DNA from 3 places in the Metabacillus sp. KJ11-3 genome. Region 2 is predicted to be linked to each of the others. Evidence: riboswitches for the same ligand, from Rfam matches in the RefSeq annotation. Region 2 holds a riboswitch; each other region holds the start of a gene.
What was found. A riboswitch is a leader RNA that binds a small molecule or an ion and turns the genes downstream of it on or off. The one in region 2 is predicted to bind S-adenosylmethionine.
Positions count from the first base shown of each region.

Region 1 (7,510 bases), 430 kb from region 2:
CGGGGGGATCAAATAAAACAATTTTCTCATTCACTTTTGTTGGAATTTTTTCAAATCTGACAGGCTGAGTAACGGCTTCCATATCGGTCTCCTGTTCAGATTCTTCCGCGGTTACATCAAGCTTAAAAAGACCAGTACTATCTAAACGATATACATTGTCGGTTAGGGTCAATGCGCTTTCCATATTGCCGGTTAGAATGACTACTGCTTTATCTTTGCTAATTAACTCCTGTACGACCATATTAAGGACTCTTTTCGTTTCCAGATCCGTGTTTTGGTCAGGTTCCTCTAATACATAAAGAGATACTGGTTTGAGCAGCAAATTACCCAGATGTACTCTTTTTTCTCCGAAAAACTTAACTTTCCAATTCTTGTATTCTTCTGTTCTTCCAGTTGAACAGTTAGCAGAATTTGTTCTAGTGCTGATTTAGAATCATACAGTTTTTGATAAAATGATAGATACTCCTTTACAGTCAGCCTCTCATATAGGCCGTCATTCAAGGATAAAACTCCGATATGCTGTAAATATTTTTTCTTTGAAGCAGCAATGCTTATATCATTCACCTTTATTGTTCCTGCCAAGATCGGAAGCTCTCCTAACAGCATACTCATTACTATTTTCTGCACATCCATATTCGTATGAATGGCAACAGCATTTCCCGCATCGACTGTCAAACTGAAAGACGGAAAGATAACTGCATTGCCTTCATGCTTTTCTAAATCGCTAATTGATAATATATTCATAGCCTCCACCCTAACTATTTCAATTATTTCCAATTATAACGCAAGGCTTGTCTAAAATTCAGAGAAAAATTCCTTTCCTGGGAAATATACGAATAATTTGTCTGAGGAATTCGACATTTTTCAGAACAAAAGCGCAAGCGCCTTGATCAGCCCTCGGGCAAATAAGACGCAAATGAATTGAAAAGTCCTTTGTCTTCGTCTTCAATTCATTTGTGGCTAGACCGTAGAGGGAGTCAATAACGAGACGTCCTGTGCGATCTAAGGCTACGCGCTGGAGCTGGATGTCGCGCACTTATCCACAGTTCAAAGAATTTTATAGTTTCCTGAGCAACAAAAAAACTGCTGATTCAATCAGCAGCTATTTTTGCTTGTAGTAAGTAAGGGCAAGGGCAAACGCCAGAACCGTTCCTTTCACAATATCCATTGCAAAATAAGGTACGGACATCATAACAAGTCCATTCTGTAATATACCAATTAAGACGGCACCGACAAATGTTCCAAAAGCATTTGGCTTACCTGCACCTAGCACAGAGAATCCAATAAATGCAGCGGCAACTGAATCCATTAAATAAGGTGCTCCAGCGTTGATCTCAGCTGTCATGACCCTTGATGCCAAAACAATTCCTCCGATTGATGCAAAAAGAGCTGATAAAAGATAAGCAGCTACTTTATATTTATTAACAGGAATTCCTGATAATCTTGCAGCTTCAATATTCCCGCCGATTACATACATATAACGGCCATGCTTTGTGTATGTTAAAAAAATATGAACAGCAATCACTACGACCACCATAATGACAATAATCCAAGGTACTTGTCCGATATGCTCAAAAACCGGACTAATAAGTCCTGTTGCAAATGTTCCGTCAGGCATGACCATATTTTGTGATACAGTAGCACCTTTCGTATATGTTAAAGCAATTCCCTGCACAATAAACATCGTTGCAAGAGTTATTAACATATCGGGAACTTTTAATTTTACTATAAAAAATGAATTTAGAACCCCAACTAATAATGAAGCTATTATAGCTGAGAATATGGCAATGAGTGTGTTCTGTGAGAACCAGACAAACATTGAAATAACAATCGCGTTTGATAATGAAGCAACAGACCCTACAGATAAGTCGAACCCATTCACAGAAAGTGAAATGGTAATTCCGATTGCGATTATCGTTACTATAGATATTGATCGTAAAATATTAATAATATTATTCCCTTGAATAAAGGTTGGATTAGAAACTGCAAACACGATGATAAGAATAAAGATCGTTAATATTGTTCCATATTTATACAAAAATTGAAACAAATCAAATGATCTTTTTCCTTTATTGGTTTGCACAGGATTTAATTCAGTCATCTTAGTTGCCTCCTGTTGAATAAAATAATAGGTCTTCTTCGTTCGTTATATCTGTATTTACTTCTTTAACAACCTTACCGTCGTACAAGACATATAAGCGATTTGTAATCCCGATGATTTCGGCTAATTCTGAAGAGGCATATAGGATAGCCTTTCCTCTTTTTGCCAACTCACAAATGAGTTCAAAAATATCTTTTTTGGCTCCTACATCTACTCCTTTTGTAGGTTCGTCAAAAATATAAACATCTGCATCAGTAATAAGCCATTTTCCTATCGCAATTTTCTGTTGATTTCCACCGGATAAATTTTTCACCTTCGTTTCATCTGATGGTGTTTTTATTCCAAGGCTTTTAATCAGCTCAACAGCTTGTTGCTTTTCCTTTTTACGCATTACAAAGCTAAGTGCACTTGTGAAAGCTCCCAGGTTTGCAGCGGTTAAATTCGTTACAACGGACTCTTCTACCAAGATCCCTTCTTTTCGTCTTTCTTCAGGTACCAAGGCAATCCCCTGTTTAACTGCTTGATAAGGGTTGTCCATTTTTAGTTTTTTACCATGTAGCTTTATTTCTCCTGATGTACGTTTCTTTTCACCAAACAAGGTTTTACATAGCTCTGTTTTACCTGCTCCTACTAAGCCTGCGATTCCGACAATTTCACCTTGTCTTACATGTAGGGAAACATCTGATAGTTTTTCATGATCATACAGATGGTTGACCTCCAGGATCGTTTCACCAATTTGAAATGTTCTCTCCGGAAACTGCTCTTCTAGCTCTCTGCCAAGCATGTTTTCTATTACTTTATTAGGAGTTGTCTCACGAATACGTTCATGTGTGACAAGCATTCCATTTCTCATGATTGTAATCTCATCACAAATCTCAAATATTTCAGGAAGACGGTGTGAAATAAAGATAATTCCGACATTTTTCTCCTTTAGATCACGAATAATCCTGAATAACTCCTTTGTCTCAGCATGACTTAATGGTGCAGTCGGCTCATCGAGGATAAGGAATTTACATTTTGACGAGACTGTTCTTGCAATCAGCACCATCTGTTTTTCTGCAAGAGTCAGTTCACTTACCAGCTTTTTAGATGACACCTTTATATTTAAGCTATTTAAAATTTCAGTTGCTTGTTGATGGATTTGCTTCCAGCGAATGAATTGCCTCTTTCCCATCTCACTCACTGTTTTGGTGAGCATAATGTTCTCTCCTACTGTTAAATATGGGATAAGGGCTGTATCCACTTCCTGGTGAACAATTTGAATACCTTGTACTTGTGCATCCTTAGGGTCTTTAATTAACACTTCTTTGCCATTTATTTGAATTTGTCCTGTGTAATGATTGTAAGCACCTGATAAAACTTTCATTAGAGTCGATTTTCCGGCACCATTTGCTCCAATTAGTGCATGAGTCGTACCGCTTTTCATCGTAAAATTAACAGAGTCAAGTGCTTTTACTCCAGGAAACTCAATGGATATTTCTTTCATTTTTAATACAGATGTATTCATTGTCCTTCCTCCTTCCTTATTGATCTGTTCTTAGTTTATTGGAATATTTATTTGGAGGTTTATATAGAGGAAAAAAGGAAAGAGGCGGGTGTTTCGAGAGTATGAACTAAGACTCCACCCGTCTCTACTAGAGATATTATTTCTTATAATATTCTTTTAATGTTTTCATCCAGTCTTCTTCAAATGCATCTGACTGACCCCAACCTTCCACAGTGTCAGCTAAATTCACCATATTAATAGGCTCATTCGATTGTAGTAACGCATCTTGTGAAATAAGTGAAGCTTCAAGATTATATGTTTCTGGTGTTTTTTCATCAGCAAGTTTTTTAGCCAAAATTCTCATGTCCACGGCACCGATAAGCTTTGGATCAACAGCTGCCGTGTATTTCCATGAGCTTGCTTCATTTTGCATTTCTTGTAGATCTGCATTGGAAACATCAATGCCGTAAATCTTAATTTCATCTCTTCCAGCTTCTTTGATTGCGCGTGCAGCACCGATTGCAAATGCATCCCATGTTGCGAAGATCGCATCAATTTCACCTTTCGGGTGCTTATTAAGCATAGAAGCAACAGCATTTTGCGTTTGAACAGATGTATCTGCAGATGCAATACCAAAGCGCTCTACTTCTTTAATTCCCGGATTATTCTTTAAAACATCTTGGTAAACAGCGTTTCTTCTAACCATTGGAGGGAAACCGTCAACCCAAAGGTATACGATATTCGCTTCACCTTTTGTCTCTTTCACTAATTGATCTAAAGCTAATTTAGCCAGTGCTTCATCATCTTGTGAAGTTAATGTCACTCCATTAATTTTTGATAATCCATCAATCGAGTCAAATGTAACAACACTTTTACCTGCATCAACCAACTTTTGCACAGCATTAATTGTTGCTTCATCATCGCCATGAGATATGATAAATCCATCATAATCTTCTTCAAGTCCTTGTGCGATGGCATCATGGAATTTAGCTGTGTCACCATTTGCTGTGAATACATCAACTTGGAAGCCTAATGCTTCCCCTTCTTCTTTAGCTCCTGCTAGAAATTGAGCTGTATGATCATCCCCGCCAATTTTGCGGATTACTTTAATTTTCACTTCTTCACCATCTTTAAATCTTTCAGGCACATTATCGAGTGACACGTCAGGATTCCCTTTTGATTTTGTCGACTCATTCGCTCCGCCATTACTGGATGAACACCCTGAAACAAATATGGATAATACCAATGTTAAAATAAATAATGTGTTAAATAGTTTGTTCTTCATAGCTGCATTGCTCCCCTCAATTAATAGAATATGATTTACTCATGCCTTGAACTTGTTCTCTCTAATTTCACAAGTCCTGGTAACACAAAAAACCTCTCTTAGACAGAGAGGTTTCACCACAATAATAGGAGTCTCCTCTCTTATCTTTCAAAGCTATATACAGCTTTGCAGGATTTAGCACCAATTCTATTCGAAAATAGAACGGTTGCCGGGCATCATCGGGCCAGTCCCTCTGCCACTCTTGATAAGAGATGTTTTTATGCGATTAAGTAAAATAACAATATATATACTTTAATCCGGTATAGAATGAATGTCAACCATTATTTGAATATTTATAATATCAGAATTTATTATATCTTTATAATAAAAGGCTTACATTTTTTTCAATATAAAAGACAAGCATCCATGCTTGCCCATGTGAATTATTACTTTCTTTTCTGTGCTTTCATTTTGTTGTTAGCTAACTCTGCAGCATATTCTTCCTGGGATTTACCTTGTTTTTGACTTTCAGATTCAATCTTTCTGAACTTATTATCGTTTCTATTTGGCATACTCTCACCTCCTACCAGACTGTGTTATTTTACACAACTGATTAAGATGCATGCACTTAACTTTCTTTTAGTTATTTTGCGTACTATGGTCTTTTAATAAAGTTACATGTAATATTTAGTCCGTTCCATTTCGCTCCACTACCGATTCAAACTAGGATCTAAATGAAATTCTTTCAGAAAACAGCTTATCTTTTCTTCAATTCTTGTATACACATTGATTCATGTAGCAATTATATATACTATTACAAATAAATACCGCAAGTAAATTAACCTTTTTATTATCTATTGGTATAATGGAGGGTAGAATTTATTCTTACATATAAAAGAAAGGTTTGATCTGATTTGGAACACAATTCCTCAAACTTTATTAAAACCATTATTAAAGAGGATCTTGAGACAGGAAAACGGGATTATGTGTACACTCGCTTCCCGCCGGAACCAAATGGCTATCTTCATATTGGTCATGCAAAATCGATTGTTATTAACTTTGGATTAGCAGATGAATTTAATGGAAAAACAAATTTACGATTTGATGATACAAATCCATTAAAAGAGGATACAGAATATGTAGAATCCATTAAAGAAGATGTAGCTTGGTTAGGCTACGACTGGGACGGTTTATTCTTTGCATCCGATTATTTTGAAGAAATGTACAATCGTGCCGTTCTCCTTATCAAAAAAGGTAAAGCCTATGTAGATGATTTAACAGCGGATGAAATTAGAGAATATCGTGGTACATTGACTGAGCCTGGTAAAGAAAGTCCATACAGAACTCGCTCTATTGAGGAAAACCTTGATTTATTTGAGCGTATGCGTAATGGAGAATTTGGCAATGGAGAAAAAGTTCTCCGTGCAAAAATTGATATGTCATCACCAAATATAAATTTACGTGATCCTGTTATCTACCGTGTTTCACATGCTACTCATCATAATACTGGTGATACATGGTGTATCTATCCAATGTATGCTTTTGCTCATCCACTCGAAGATGCAATCGAAGGCATTACACATTCCTTATGTACAACAGAGTTCGAGGACCAACGCCCTCTTTATAACTGGGTTATTGAAGAATGTGAAATGGAGCATCAACCACAGCAAATAGAATTTGGTCGTTTAGGTATCACGAATACAGTGATGAGTAAGCGAAAATTAAAACAACTTGTTGATGAGAAGGTTGTTGATGGATGGGATGATCCGCGTATGCCAACCATCTCCGGGTTACGTAGAAAAGGATATACACCAAAAGCTATTCGTGAATTTGTAAAAGAGACTGGTGTTTCAAAGGGATTTGCTACAGTTGATGAAGCGATGCTTGAGCATTTTGTCCGTGAAGACTTAAAACTTCAAGCTCCTCGAACAATGGGAATCTTGAAGCCTTTGAAAGTTGTCATTACAAATTATCCGGAAGATCAAGTTGAAATGCTTGATGCAGAGATTAATCCCGAAGTACCTGAGATGGGAACAAGACAAATTCCATTTTCCCGTGAAATTTATATCGAGCAAGAGGACTTTATGGAAAACCCTCCCAAAAAGTATTTCCGCCTGTTCCCTGGAAATGAAGTAAGATTAAAACATGCTTATTTCATTAAATGTGAAGAGGTTATCAAAGATGAAAATGGAAATGTGATTGAGATTCATTGTACCTACGATCCGGAAACAAAGAGTGGTACCGGCTTTACTGGCCGTAAAGTAAAAGGGACATTACACTGGGTTGATGCTAAACATGCATTGCCTGCGGAATTTCGTTTATATGAGCCACTTATCCTTGATAAGCAAAAAGACGAAGAAGGTGAAGATGAAGCTGAGTCTTCAGAAGAAAAAACGTTCCTTGATTATATAAATGAAAACTCTCTTGAAGTTTTACAAGGATTTATTGAACCGAATATGAAGGATATTCAGCCACAAGACAAATTTCAATTTTTCCGCCATGGATACTTTAATGTGGATCCTAAGCACACAACAGCAGAAAAAACGGTATTCAATCGGATCGTGTCTCTGAAAAGTTCTTTTAAATTAAAATAGTGACATTATTAGAAAAACAAAGGCTTGTCGCCAAGTCCTAATGACGAAAGCCTTAGTTTTTCTTA
Region 1 is NZ_CM147865.1:4,099,117-4,106,626, forward strand. Features, by position in the region: gene AC0L8O_RS20460 (LytTR family DNA-binding domain-containing protein) at 1-241, opposite strand, end outside; gene AC0L8O_RS20465 (ATP-binding cassette domain-containing protein) at 289-744, opposite strand; gene AC0L8O_RS20470 (ABC transporter permease) at 1,103-2,101, opposite strand; gene AC0L8O_RS20475 (sugar ABC transporter ATP-binding protein) at 2,103-3,608, opposite strand; gene AC0L8O_RS20480 (sugar ABC transporter substrate-binding protein) at 3,745-4,872, opposite strand; SAM riboswitch class I at 5,010-5,123, opposite strand; gene AC0L8O_RS20485 (hypothetical protein) at 5,298-5,423, opposite strand; gene AC0L8O_RS20490 (glutamine--tRNA ligase/YqeY domain fusion protein) at 5,766-7,445, shown strand.
Region 1: linked by a shared signal. The riboswitch ahead of AC0L8O_RS20480 (sugar ABC transporter substrate-binding protein) and the one ahead of AC0L8O_RS18280 (bifunctional homocysteine S-methyltransferase/methylenetetrahydrofolate reductase) in region 2 are both predicted to bind S-adenosylmethionine.

Region 2 (7,510 bases):
ATGAAGATGGATAATCCAATTAATACAATACTCCCAACAATCGCTGAGATAATAACATAAGAAATTTGATTCGCTAATTTTGTTTGCAAGGCGGAATATTGCTCATTTGCGTATTCATTTAAAAGATGAATATCGTTTAATACTCCATTCATCCGGATAGACTGTCGCTTTGCTTCCGGACCGCCTTTTTCTTCCAATGCAGTATTTGCTTCAGCTTTCCACTCCTCATATTTTGAGGTTGCCTTTTTTAACGTATCAACACTTTTTCCATAGGTGACTTCTTTTTCTAATTCTGCTAATAGTTCATTACTATTTGTAATGCTTACTAAGACCTCTTCCTTTTGTGCATCTGTTCCTGAAACAGAAAAGTTATCTAGTCCCTGCTTTGTAGAATTCATCTCAGCTTGAAGTTTTTGTATATTTAATAAAGTGTTTACTTCACCCTGGTTGGATGATTGAATTGAAAGCATATTAAAAATAATATAGGCAATCATGATAATAGCAATGATCAGTACACTCATTGAATTAAATAATATCTTTTTCTTAATGGTCATAGTGTCCTCCTAGCTGTCAGTTGATAGTTTTGTTTTCCATTCTTCGATGATGTCCTGCTGTTCTTTTGAAAATGGAAATACCCTTAGAGGAGCAAGCCCTATTCCATCGTCCTCTATCCCTAATTCAATATGTCCTGATTGTACTTTCCTGTTCTTTATTAACTGTTCTGCAAGTTGATACATCGCCACATCCACATTTTTTAACATGGATGTCACAACTGCCTTTTCAGCATAAAAATATTGGTCACTGTCTACACCAATTGCTAATACTTTGTTTGCCTGAGCTTCTTTCAACATACCAACACCCGTAAACCCTGCTGCAGCATATAAGACATCTACATCGTTATGAATCATTTCACGCGCTAACTTTGCTCCTAATTGGTCATTACCAAAGTCACCTGCATATGTGACATCAACTTGTATTGATGGATTAATAGATGTTGCCCCTTCTATAAAGCCTTCCTCAAATTTATTAATAAGAGGAACATCATCTCCGCCAATAAATCCAATTTTATTCGTTTGAGTCGTTAAAGCGGCAACAACCCCAACCAAATAACTCCCTTGATCTTCCTTAAATGTAATGGATGTTACATTTTTTAATTCTGAAATTGCATCTATTAAGACAAATTGCTGATCGGGATATTTTTGAGCAACCTTTTCAAGCTCTTCTTGAACCATATATCCAAGACCGACAATAATATCATGATCCTCTTCAACTAGTTCGGTTAACCCTTTTTCATATGTTCCCGAATCCTTTAATTCCCGATAATCAAATCTTATACCAAGTTCATCTCTTGCTTTTATCAATCCATTGAAAGCTGAATCACTGAAGGATTGGTCGCCCAAGCCTACATCTGACAGCATAATCCCAACCTTAACCTTTTCATCTACTTTACTAGCAGCCTCCTCTTGTGAACAACCTGCTATCATGAAAATGAATATGAATCCCAACATGGATGCTATTTTCTTGATGATCATTTTAACAACCTCTCTTTACTAACTATTCTTACACCTTTAGTTGTATCGGTCATAATGATAGATTTTTAAGGCTTTTTACAAATAAAAAATGGTTTTCACTCTATAGTTACAAGTGAAAACCATTACATTTTTTATTCGTTGTTTTTTTCTTCTTTAAAGTACGTCCACCCATCCTTTTGGTACACACGATCGCTTTTCATTAGATGACCTAATGCCCTTTTAAACGCTCCCTTACTAAGGTTAAATCTTTCTTTTATGTCATCAGGGTCACTTTTGTCAGTGAATGGCATCGCACCATTTCTTTCTAGCATGTAGGCATAAATTCTCTCCGCATCACCACTTTGTGCTTCATGCTTTCGAGGGAGAAGAGAAACATTAATTGTTCCATCCTCTTTTACATCAATGACTCTTCCAGTCACCGTCTCGCCAAGCCTTGGTTCAACCACGCGCTGTGATGAATGAATAAACCCTTTATATCCTTCTTCTGTTAATATAAATGAACCTGCCACAATCATTCGGTAAACTGTTCCTATTACCTCTTTATTAAATATCGTGCGGTCTGCTTCCTTCATAAGCGGCTCAACGATTTCCTCTGTAGCTAATCGAACAAAAAATCGGCCGTTGCCTGATACTTTTAATGTACAATAAAGCCTGTCCCCAACGTTTGGCCAAACTTCTCTCAAATAAGGAAGATGATCTTTCGCGACAAGAGCGTCTTTACTAAGTCCGATATTCACGAAAGCTCCCATATCTTCTACGACATCTACGACCTCGACCCAACCATACGAATCTTCTGTAATGTATGGTTTTTTCATTGTGGCATATAGTCGATCTTGTGTGTCAACGCCAAAGAAGACCTCAACCTTGTCACCTTCTTCTACTTCTCCTATCACTTCATTATTATGTAAAAGCACCCGTTCTTTTCCATCTGTTAGAAAATAACCGTAATCTACCTTTTCATCTATTGTTAATGTTGCAAATGTACCTGGGATCATAAATATATCCTCTCTTTCTTCTTTCTGTAAGAAAATTCTTTTAACATCACTTCAAAAGTTGTGATCATTGTTATATTTTACTATAATCAACCTATATTATATACGTAATGGAGGATAATTATGGCGAAAGATAGTTCATTTGATATTGTATCAAAGATTGAGTTTCCCGAAGTAACGAATGCGATTAATATTGCAATGAAGGAAATTGCGACAAGATATGACTTCAAAGGTAGTAAAAGCACCGTCTCATTAGAAAAGGAAGAGCTTGTTTTAGTTTCTGACGATGAGTATAAGCTCGAGCAATTAAAAGATGTTCTTATTTCCAAATTAATTAAACGAAATGTACCAATCAAAAATATTTCGTATAAAAAAGTTGAGAATGCTTCAGGCGGGACTGTCCGTCAAAGAGCTGAACTTGTTTCAGGCATTGACAAAGATAACGCTAAAAAAATTAACAGCATTATTAAAGACAAAGGCTTAAAAGTAAAATCGCAAATCCAAGATGATCAAATCCGTGTAACAGGTAAAAGTCGTGACGATCTCCAACAGGTGATTGCCGCAATCAGAGAAGCTGACTTACCAATCGATGTACAATTTATTAATTACCGATAACATAGTTATTAGAGCTAACTCAAATGAGTTCAGCTCTTTTTTCTACCTCAAATATGAAAAGCATAATTTCCTCCTCTCTTCATATTTTTATAAAGGCTCCAACAAAACAACAACCATAATTCATCACATACTAAGTAAAAATTGACAAACTGTTAATTTACTATTGATATTTTTCTAAATATTAGATAAATTAGTTGTAATACTTTTTCACACGTTAAAGGTTATATGAAAATTTCATATCTTATCAAGAGAAGCAGAGGGACTGGCCCTATGAAGCTTCAGCAACCGGTCAATAACGAGTGAAGTCTGGTTAATATGATTGACTAAGTTAAGCACGCAAGCCTAGGTTGTTTTCTTTTAGCACAGAAAACTAAATTAGAAAAACTTGGCTTATCGCGAACTGGCGAAAGCCTTAGTTTTTCTTATACTATCAACCTTAAAATATAAGTTGAGATAGTATAAAAATGAATCGAACAAAGCGATCTTGTTTGTTCGAAGCATTTTTATTTATTTTTTAAAGCTTGCTGTGCAAGCTTGCTGTGCTAAAAGAAAATATGCACCACTATTTAAGAAGTGTTTTATTCTTACCCGTCAATCAATTCCCAACACCCCACCAAGACTTCTGCGAGTGCCAAGGTGCTAATTCCAGCTAAGCATGTAAGATGCTTGAAAGATAAGGAGAAGCTAATAATGATTAAAGCCTTCTTCCTAAAGAAGGCTTTTTTAATTTCCTTTATCTAAAAACAATTTTTACCTATTAATCATATAGATCGGAGGCTTCATTCAATGAGTTTTTTAGAAGATTTAAAACATAACATTTTAATTGGTGACGGTGCGATGGGTACAATGCTTTATGCACATGGTGTTGATCGTTGCTTTGAAGAATTGAATCTATCAAGACCTGAGGATGTCCTTGCTGTTCATCAAGCGTATATAGAAGCTGGCGCAAACTTAATTCAAACAAACACATATGGTGCTAATGATATCAAACTTTCACGATATGGATTAGAAGATGAAATCAGACAAATTAACAAAAAAGCAGTTGAAATTGCCAAAAAAGCCGCTGATCAATCCACATATGTATTTGGCACAATTGGCGGGGTCAGATCTTTTAAAAAGAGTGCACATAGTATTGAAGAAGTGAAACGAAATTTTAGAGAGCAGCTCTTTCTCCTTCTAAACGAAGATGTAGATGGTCTTCTACTTGAAACTTATTATGATATGGAAGAAATGAAAACAGTTCTTCAAATTGCCCGCAAGGAAACGAACAAGCCCATTATTGCAAATGTTTCCCTTCATGAAGCTGGTGTCCTGCAGGATGGAACATCAGTGAAAAATGGTCTCACACTTCTGGAAGACCTTGGTGCAAATGTTGTTGGCTTAAACTGTCGCCTAGGTCCTTACCATATGATTCAATCTTTAGAAGAGGTACCAATACCAAATGAAGCCTATTTATCTGTTTTTCCAAACAGCAGCTTACCTGCACTAATTGAGGGGAATCTTGTCTATGAATCTGATGAAACGTATTTCAAGGAAAGTGCTCTAAAATTTAGAGATCAAGGTGTGAGATTAATAGGAGGATGCTGTGGGACTACACCTAGGCATATTAAAGCAATGGCTGAAGCTGTATCAAACTTATCCCCTGTTACAACAAAACAGGTTAAAGTCCCTGCAACATCTCAACTGCATGTTCAAGAACATCACGTCACATCTCCAACTCCGCTTGAGGATATTGTTCAGGAGAGACGTTCTGTTATTGTTGAATTAGATCCCCCTAAAAAACTGGGTATGGAGAAATTCCTTGAAGGTGCAGAAGCGCTTCACCATGCAGGAATCGATGCTTTAACACTTGCAGATAACTCATTGGCTTCACCAAGAATTAGTAACTTAGCTGCCGGAATCTTAGCAAAAGAAAAGACCGGGGCAAGAACATTAATTCATATTACATGCCGCGATCGGAATTTAATTGGACTGCAATCACATCTCATGGGCTTACACTCTCTTGGGATGTCAGATATATTAGCCATTACGGGTGATCCATCTAAAATTGGTGATTTCCCTGGGGCTACATCCGTATATGATGTGTCATCATTTGACCTTATCAGTTTAATTAAACAATTTAATAAAGGTGTATCCTATTCCGGTAAACCGCTTGGACAACAAACAAACTTCTCTGTAGCGGCAGCGTTCAACCCTAATGTACGTCACTTAGATAAAGCTGTAGTCCGACTAGAAAAGAAAATTGCTCATGGCGCTGATTACTTTATTTCTCAGCCCCTTTATTCAAACCAGCAAATTATCGATGTATATGAAGCAACACGAAACTTGCAAGCTCCGATTTATATCGGGATTATGCCATTAACCTCAAGTCGAAATGCGGAATTTATTCATAATGAAATTCCTGGTATAAAGCTATCTGACTCTATTCGTGAAAAAATGGCTTCAGCCGGATCAGATAAAGAACAGGCACGCCAAGAAGGCCTTGCCATTGCAAAAGATTTAATTGATACAGCCTTCGAACTGTTCAATGGTATTTATTTAATTACACCGTTTTTACAATACGACCTTACAGTGGAGTTAACAAATTACATCCATGAAAAGGAAAAACAGCGAGCTGAAAGGAAGATTACACATGTGTAGCATCAACAAAGAGCTAGAAAAACGAATCCTTGTCCTAGATGGTGCGATGGGGACAATGATTCAAGCAGCAGACCTGTCCCCTGAGGATTTTGGCGGAGAAGATTATGATGGATGTAATGAATATCTTACATTGACTTCTCCAAAGACGATTGAAACCATTCACGAAGCCTATTTGGAAGCTGGATCAGATATTATCTCTACCAATACCTTTGGGGCTACAGGTCTTGTTTTGGATGAGTATGATCTAGGACGCCTGGCTTTAGAGTTAAACATTGAATCTGCTAAAATAGCGAAACGTGCCGCTGAAAAATACTCAACACCTGAAAAGCCCAGATATGTCGCAGGTGCAATGGGACCAACAACAAAAACACTTTCAGTTACAGGTGGAACAACATTTGATACTTTAGTCGAAAATTATGAAGAACAAGCAAGAGGCTTAATTATTGGAGGAGCAGACTTGCTCCTTCTCGAAACAAGCCAGGATATGTTAAACGTAAAAGCTGGATTTTTAGGAATTAAAAAAGCCTTTGAACATACAGGCAAGGAACTTCCCTTAATGATTTCCGGAACGATAGAGCCTATGGGTACAACTCTTGCAGGTCAAGATATCGAAGCATTTTATGTATCATTAGAACATATGAAGCCACTTTCAGTTGGATTAAACTGTGCAACTGGACCTGAATTTATGACAGACCATATTCGTACACTTTCCGGTTTAGCTAATACAGCTGTTAGCTGTTACCCGAATGCAGGCTTACCTGATGAAGAGGGGAATTATCATGAATCACCAGAATCACTCGCGAAAAAGCTTGTTGCTTTTGCAGAACAAGGCTGGCTGAATCTAATTGGCGGATGCTGTGGGACTACACCAGAACATATCCGTGCTATTACTGAAGCAGTTTCAACCATTACTCCACGAAAAATCGAAGAAGTATCGACTGGTCACACTGTATCTGGAATCGATGCCCTTCTTTATGAAGAAGGAATGCGGCCTTTATTTGTTGGTGAACGTACCAATGTTATTGGCTCCCGCAAATTTAAACGTCTGATTGCAGAAGGCAAAATAGAGGAAGCATCTGAGATAGCAAGAGCACAAGTAAAAAGCGGTGCACATGTTATCGATATTTGCCTGGCTGACCCTGATAGGGATGAGCTCGAGGATATGGAAGTATTCATTCAAGAGGTTGTGAAAAAAGTCAAAGCTCCTCTTGTTATTGACTCCACAGATGAGAAAGTAATTGAACGGGCACTAAAATACTCTCAAGGTAAGGCGATCATCAACTCCATTAACCTTGAGGATGGTGAAGAGCGCTTTGACGCAATCGTTCCTCTTGTCAAAAAATACGGTGGCGCTTTAGTCGTTGGAACAATAGATGAAGTGGGAATGGCCCTAACAGCAGAAAAGAAACTTGAAGTGGCGATTCGTTCTCATGATCTTCTCGTCAAAAAGCATGGACTAAAGCCGAGTGATTTGATATTTGATCCACTTGTATTCCCGGTAGGAACTGGTGATGAGCAATATATTGGTTCAGCAAATGAAACGGTTCGGGGTATCCAGCTTATTAAAGAAAAGCTGCCTGAATGCTTAACGATATTAGGCGTTAGTAATGTTTCTTTCGGTCTTCCTCCTGTTGGACGCGAAGTTCTGAATGCTGTTTACTTGTACCACTGTACACAGGCCGGACTCGATTATGCGATTGTAAACACAGAAAAATTAGAAAGATTTGCTTC
Region 2 is NZ_CM147865.1:3,667,955-3,675,464, forward strand. Features, by position in the region: gene AC0L8O_RS18260 (methyl-accepting chemotaxis protein) at 1-554, opposite strand, end outside; gene AC0L8O_RS18265 (BMP family lipoprotein) at 564-1,526, opposite strand; gene AC0L8O_RS18270 (CvfB family protein) at 1,664-2,527, opposite strand; gene AC0L8O_RS18275 (YajQ family cyclic di-GMP-binding protein) at 2,648-3,139, shown strand; SAM riboswitch class I at 3,378-3,474, shown strand; gene AC0L8O_RS18280 (bifunctional homocysteine S-methyltransferase/methylenetetrahydrofolate reductase) at 3,926-5,779, shown strand; gene metH (methionine synthase) at 5,772-7,510, shown strand, end outside.

Region 3 (7,510 bases), 870 kb from region 2:
GAATTGAAACAAACGATGGAGGATTTCGAAATCGTTACCTTGAAAGCACAATTAGCTAAATTAGAAAAAGAAAATGAAATGTTAAAATTTAAGTTACTGCAGCACGAAAATATATTGGAAGGTGCATTAGATGCTGTAGCTATTTTTGATGAAAATATGAAATTTATTGATGTAAACTCGGCGGCATGTCATATGTTTCAACTACAAAAGAAGGAATTATGTCAAAAAAGCCTTTATGATTTTCTATCTCTAATTCCAAAAAATCAATTGAGCGAAGTTATGGAAGCAATCTATCAAGATGAGCCTGGCAGAAATGAATTAATCGTAAAACTAGAAAATGGACAAGTGAAGTTTTTGGAAATTTCTGTACGTAAGCAGGCGATAAATGGGTATGATCTTGCGATGATCAAAGATGTCTCATTCAAGAAAATGCTTGAACGAGAAAGAACAATTAATGAACAACTTTTTAAAGATCTATTTCACCGGGCTGTTGATGGAATTGTGATATTTGATCAAGATGGAGCATTTATAGATGCAAATGGCTCCTTTTGCACAAGTTTTGACATTAATAAGAATCAGTTAAACTCATTTGTTTTAGGCGATTTTATTGATGAGCCGGATCTTTATAAATTGGATAGACTATGGAAGATGTTGAAAGAAAATGGAAGTGCAAAAGGTGAACTTCCCGTGCTGCTTAGAAATGGCAGTAAAAAGGTTTTTGAATTTACAACAACTTCAAATATTATTAATGGTTTTTACATGGCGATTATGCGGGATATAACTGAAAAACGATCGATGGAAATGAAACTATACAAGAGTGAGGAGCGCTTTAGAGAGGTTTTTGAAAATGCCATTGATGCCATCATGATCTGGGGGAAAAATGGGCAAATTCAAAAGGTAAATCAAGCCGCAAGCAGAACGTTTGAATTAAGTGAGACAGAGCTTGTACAAAGAAATATTTTAGATTTTGTGGATCAGAGTTCAGTAAGCTTTCAACGAGTGAAAAAAGAATATTTTCAAACAGGTGCCATAAGAGAAGAGTTGCTTTTTCACATGCCGAACGGTCAAAATAAAGAACTTGAGTTCACCTCAAAAATGGACATTTTAGATGGCCATCATTTAACAATCTTTCGGAATGTTAGTGAAAGAAAAAGAATGGAAAAAGTCTTAAGAGAAAGTGAGCATAAATTTAGGAATATATTTAATGCATCTATGGACGGTATCATCCTTTTTAATAAAAATTATGAAATTATTGAAGCAAATCCTGCTGCAAGGAAAATTTTGAATCTATCTTCAAGTGATATAAAGTCGTATAAAATTTGTGATATTCTTTTTTCGAAGATGGCTGATCTTTATCAGGAGGAAGAATTAGATTTTTACGAGGCCAAAACACAGGAGACCATTTACACTCTTTCTAATGGTGCAGAGAAAATTTTAGAGATTTCTTTAAAACATCATATAAATGAAGATATGAATCTAGCGGTATTTCGAGACGTAACAGAAAAGAGAGAATTAGAGGAGCAATTGCGGAAATCCGATACATTAAATGTTGTTGGAGAACTGGCAGCTGGAATTGCCCATGAGATACGAAATCCAATGACAGCATTAAAAGGTTTTATTCAGCTCTTAGAGGGAAGTGTGAAGGATGATTTTTCTATGTATTTTAATGTGATCACATCAGAGTTGAGTAGAATTGAATCGATTATTACTGAGTTTCTTATTTTAGCTAGGCCGCAAGCAATTAAATTCTCTGAGAAAGATCTCAGTATCATCATGAAGGAAACAACTGAATTATTGAACGCTCAAGCCATTCTAGTCAATGTTCAGATGATCCTTGATATCGAAGACAATCTTCCGCTAATTTATTGTGAACCAAATCAATTAAAACAAGTTTTTATCAATGTGTTAAAAAATGCAATTGAAGTTATGCCGAATGGCGGTCAAATTGACGTGAAAATAAAACAAAAAGATCAAGATAATCTTCTAGTATCTATTACAGACAGAGGTTCAGGTATTTCTGAAGATAAAATCAAACGGTTAGGGCAGCCTTTTTATACAACGAAGGAGAGAGGAACCGGTCTTGGTCTAATGGTTAGTTATAAAATTATTGAAGAGCATCAGGGACAAGTGGTTGTAGAAAGTGAAGAAGGGAAAGGCACAACTTTTCATATTATGTTACCTATTAGACAATAGAATAATAGGTTATTTTATGGTAAACGAAAAAGCTTGAGAAAAATGAGGGTTTTATTTATGTATTATTATCGATTATTGGAATCACCATTAGGAACATTAACGATTGTCTCAAAAAAAGACAAGCTAACAAACTTGTTTTTAACAACAGAACTATTTGATTCGTTTCGATTGGGAAAAGAGATTGTTCATGATCATGAACATAAATGTGATGTTCTGGAGAGTGCCATTCAACAATTACATGAGTATTTTCATGGAGAACGAAAAGAATTTGACATACCTATGGAACTAAATGGAACTGACTTTCAAAAAAAGATTTGGGGAAGATTAAGAGACATCCCTTTTGGAAAGGTATACAGCTATCAGGATATAGCAGTAGCTATTGGACAAAAAAATGCTGTACGAGCAATTGGTCAGGCTAATAAAGCAAATAAACTTCCAATCTTTATTCCATGTCACAGAGTAATAGGTAAGAACAAAAAACTTACTGGTTATGCGGGGACGAAAATCGAGTTGAAAGCAACCCTATTAACACATGAAAAAATTACATTTAAAGAGTAATTCATAACTTGTCACACTTTTGACTTTGTAACATATTATTTCATTAAGAGAAAAAAGTTGCGTAAGGTAAAGAAAGGGGCAAGGTAAATGTGGGCACAAAAGAAACGGTCTAAAAAAGTGTATTTTTATTCTGTTTTGTTATCAAAATTACACATTTTATCAGAACAGGAAAAAAACACACTTCTTCAAAAAAAGAATTAGTTAATAAAAAGAACAAAGTAATCACGATGTGAAAACTTTGTTCTTTTATTAATTACTTATTAATTAAATAAAGAAGAAATTGCTTCCTTTAAATCACCAGTTAAAATGCCCTTTTCCGTAATAATCCCTGCGATTAATTCATTCGGTGTTACATCGAATGCAGGATTAAACACTTTAACACCATCAGGTGCTACTTGAACACCATGAATATGTGTGATTTCTTCTGAATGACGTTCTTCAATCGGTATTTGATTTCCATCTGTAATCGCAGGATCAAATGTAGATAATGGTGCTGCAACATAAAATGGAATGTTGAAGGCACTAGCTAAAAGCGCTAGATTAAAAGTTCCTATTTTATTTGCAGTATCACCATTTGCGGCGATTCGATCAGCACCAACAATGATAGCGGTGATGTTTTTTGATTTAATGGTATGTGCTGCCATATTATCAGTAATTAATGTTACATCAACACCTGCTTGCATCAGTTCCCATGTTGTAAGACGTGCTCCTTGCAGAACTGGTCTTGTTTCACAGGCATAGACACTTAAGTTTATATTTTTTTCTTTGGCAAGATAAAAAGGTGCTAGAGCTGTTCCGTATTTAGCTGTTGCTATAGAACCGGCATTGCAGATTGTCATAATCCGATCACCGTCTTTAAAAACAGAAAGAGCATGTTCTCCAATTGATTGGCACACTTTTTCATCTTCCGCTTCAATAGCTTTTGCTTCATTTAAGATTGTTGTCTTTGCTTCATCTATGTTTGTCACTTCTTTTATACTGTTCATTAATCGATCTAATGCCCAGAATAAGTTAACAGCTGTTGGTCTTGAACTTGCCAGATAATCACGATGTTTTTTCAGATTGTTTAGAAAGGCTTCATAAGTTTGTGAAGTTTCCTGGTTAGCCGCTAATGCTAAACCATAAGCGGCAGTTATACCAATTGCAGGAGCTCCTCTTACTTTTAATGATTGGATAGCTTCCCAAACATCCTCGACTGTTCTCAGTTCGAGATACTCAGTGACTTGAGGGATCTTTTGTTGATTTAATAAAGAAATATACTCTTCCTTCCAGATGACAGAACGAGGTATAACGAAATTTTGTGTTGGCATTTTGTAAAACTCCTTTTGCAATTCTTTAGTTGACTGTTACAGCAGTTTGCTTTACATATTCTTTAAATTGTTGTGGTGATGTAATTGATTTTCTGTTTTTGATTAACTCGATTCCCAAAGATAAAGCAACTTGCTTTGTTGCAATTCTTCTTTCAAAGGGTTCAATTGTATCTAAGTCTGCAACATGTGCCAATCCGATTGTACGACGAATAATTTCACAGCCGGCAAACCCGACAGCTTCTTCAAAGATTTCAGTTAAAACATGCTCCAAATAGCCATCGACTTTTGCGAAAATCTCGAGTGCATCTTTGTTCCATGCATTGGAAAATTCAGTTACAAACACATCCCATGTCGTTTCAATATGGTTATAGATGACGCCTTGATGTTCGGGATTACGAGCCAATACATTAAAGAGAAGGTTTGCAAATACTTGCCCAACATCGAAACCAATAGGTCCAAAATAGGCGAACTCAGGATCGATGACTTTTGTCTCGTTTTCATCAGCAAAAATACTACCTGTATGTAGGTCACCATGAACGAGTGCTTCGGCCTTGGTAAGGAATAGCTGTTTTAACTTTGCTGTTTCTAGTTTTAACGCTTGATCTTTCCAGATTTTTTCTACATCTTGTTGCAGCTCCTGCTCATAATCATTTGTGTCATGATTAAAGAAAGGATCTGTAAAGACAAGATCTTCTGTAATTTTACAAAGGTCAGGGTTAATAAATTGTTTAACCAATGTTTTTTTATAATGCTGGTTTAGACCGTAATCAGATGTATAAAATAATGTTTTAGCTAAAAACTCTCCGATATGTTTGGATAAAAGTGGTAAATCGTTACCTTCAATTAAAGCTGCTCTTGCAATTTGTAAATGTGAAAGATCTTCCATGATCGTAATCGCAAGTGCTTCATCTGAATAAAACACTTTAGGTACATATTGAGGAACAAATTCCGCTTGCTTTAAAAGAGCATTTGTTTCAATTCTTGAACGATCTAAAGTTAATGGCCAACTTTCTCCAACGACCTTTGCATAGGGTAAAGCCTGTTTAATAATGATGCTATCACCAGATTCAATGTTTTTCACTTTAAATACAAGGTTTAAATTCCCGTCACCAATTTCATTACAAGTTAATTGACTGTTCTCTTCAAAAAGCTGAAGCTTTTTTGCTAAAGCGATTGCTCCGTTTTCATTTAATGGTTCATATGCAGATGATTTTTTGTTTGCACACATTTGAATGACCTCCAAGTAATAATTGTGTTGGAGGCTTTTCTGAAAAATAAGAAAAGCCCCTTTCCAGATTGAAAGAGGCTTGAAGTCGTCGCTTCGCACCTCTCATCTTTCAGAAAGTTTCCCTTCTGATGGAATTAGCACCGTGCCCTACTGGTAGTTGCCCAGATTTATTTCATGAAAATGAAATATGGTCGGTTGCTGCGGCGTCATTGGGCCAAGTCCCTCTGCCAACTCTTGATAAGAGATTATTATAAAAATAATAGATTCATTTAATTGTTTTTAGGTATAAATGCTTTTAGCAAAATATAACGCTTGATTAGCATATTATCAATGTTCATAAGATTTTGTCAACAGTAAATCTAAAGAATTGCCTAAATATTTGTAAATTTAACGATAATAATTTGGGAGACGGTCATCGAAAATAGGGATTTGACTGCGAACTTGTTTCACCATGTTGATGTCCAGTTCAGCTGAGATTAAACCTGGATTTTCATCTGCTTCAGCTAAGATATTTCCCCATGGGTCAATAATAAGTGAATGTCCTGCAAATTCATTATCTGGGTCACTTCCTGCCCGATTGCATGCTACTACATAGCATTGATTTTCTATTGCTCTGCTGAGCAGCAGCGTTTTCCAATGGTGAAGACGAGGCATTGGCCACTCTGCTACAACGAATAATACCTCTGCTCCCATTGTGGTATGCGCACGAATCCATTCTGGAAAACGAATATCATAACAAATGACTCCAGCACCTTTCATGCCGTCAAGGTCGAATAGTCCTTTTTCCTTTCCAGCAGTAAGGTAGTGATGTTCATTCATAAGCTTAAATAGATGAAGTTTGCTATATTCATGGATAAGCTGCCCATTATTATCCACAATGAACATCGTATTTGTAACATGCTTGTCACTCTTTTTTGCGATGGATCCACCGATGATGTGTATGGTATATTTTTTTGCAAGCTTTTGCAAAAATGAGCATGTTTTTTCTCCATTTTCATCAGAGATTTCATCTAAGCGAGTTAGATCATATCCAGTTGTCCATAGCTCTGGTAGAACGACGATTGTTGAATCTTCTTGTTGAACAGCTTGTGCAATCTTTTCTTCTACTTGTTGATAATTAAAGTCTGGATCACCGAATTTAATGTCTAATTGAATACATGTAATGATAGATTTCATTTTGTTCACACTTTCATTATAAAATTTTTACTTTACAAGTTGTTACTAACAATATATGATTTGTGACTAGAATTTCAAGAATTTTTTGAGTAGGTGCTAAAAATGAAAATATATAAGCAATCAGAATTATTAACTTCATTACCAACGCAGTTTTTTGCAAGTCTTGTTGAAAAAGTTAACGATATTATGGAACAAGGACATGATGTGATTAATTTAGGGCAGGGAAATCCTGATCAGCCAACACCGGCACATATCGTAGAAGCGATGGAAAAGGCAGTGCAGAATCCTAATTACCACAAGTATTCTCCGTTTCGGGGTCAGACCTTCTTAAAGGAAGCCGTCTCTCTTTTTTACAAGAGAGAGTATGGAGTGGATGTTGATCCGCAATCAGAGGTGGCCATTCTTTTTGGAGGAAAAGCAGGGTTAGTTGAGGTTCCTCAATGTCTTCTCAATCCGGGGGATGTTGTGCTTGTACCAGATCCAGGTTATCCTGATTACTGGTCAGGTGTAGAATTAGCTCGGGCAAAAATGGAAGTAATGCCTTTGTTGGAGGAAAATAAGTTTTTACCGGATTATAAAAGTTTGCCAAAAGATGTCGTAAAACAAGCAAAATTAATGTTCATTAACTATCCGAATAATCCCACTGGAGCAACAGCATCAGCAGAATTTTTCGAAGAGACTGTTCAGTTTGCAGATGACCATAATATTTGTGTTGTTCATGATTTTGCATATGGTGCGATTGGCTTTGATGGGAAAAAACCGAAAAGTTTCCTACAAACAAAGGGTGCGAAAGAAGTTGGAATTGAAATATACACATTTTCTAAAACATTTAATATGGCCGGTTGGAGGGTTGGATTTGCAGTAGGTAACCCATCTGTTATTGAGGCGATAAACTTGCTGCAGGACCATATGTATGTAAGTGTATTTAGTGCAATCCAAGAAGCGGCTGCACATGCTTTATTAAGTCCGCAAACATGTGTAGAAGAATTAAATGAATTATATGAGTCTAGACGAAATGCATTAATAGAAGCATGCCTTGATATCG
Region 3 is NZ_CM147865.1:2,793,508-2,801,017, reverse strand. Features, by position in the region: gene AC0L8O_RS14245 (PAS domain S-box protein) at 4-2,193, shown strand; gene AC0L8O_RS14240 (methylated-DNA--[protein]-cysteine S-methyltransferase) at 2,251-2,751, shown strand; gene mtnA (S-methyl-5-thioribose-1-phosphate isomerase) at 3,012-4,061, opposite strand; gene mtnK (S-methyl-5-thioribose kinase) at 4,087-5,289, opposite strand; SAM riboswitch class I at 5,389-5,533, opposite strand; gene AC0L8O_RS14225 (carbon-nitrogen family hydrolase) at 5,677-6,465, opposite strand; gene AC0L8O_RS14220 (aminotransferase class I/II-fold pyridoxal phosphate-dependent enzyme) at 6,568-7,510, shown strand, end outside.
Region 3: linked by a shared signal. The riboswitch ahead of mtnK (S-methyl-5-thioribose kinase) and the one ahead of AC0L8O_RS18280 (bifunctional homocysteine S-methyltransferase/methylenetetrahydrofolate reductase) in region 2 are both predicted to bind S-adenosylmethionine.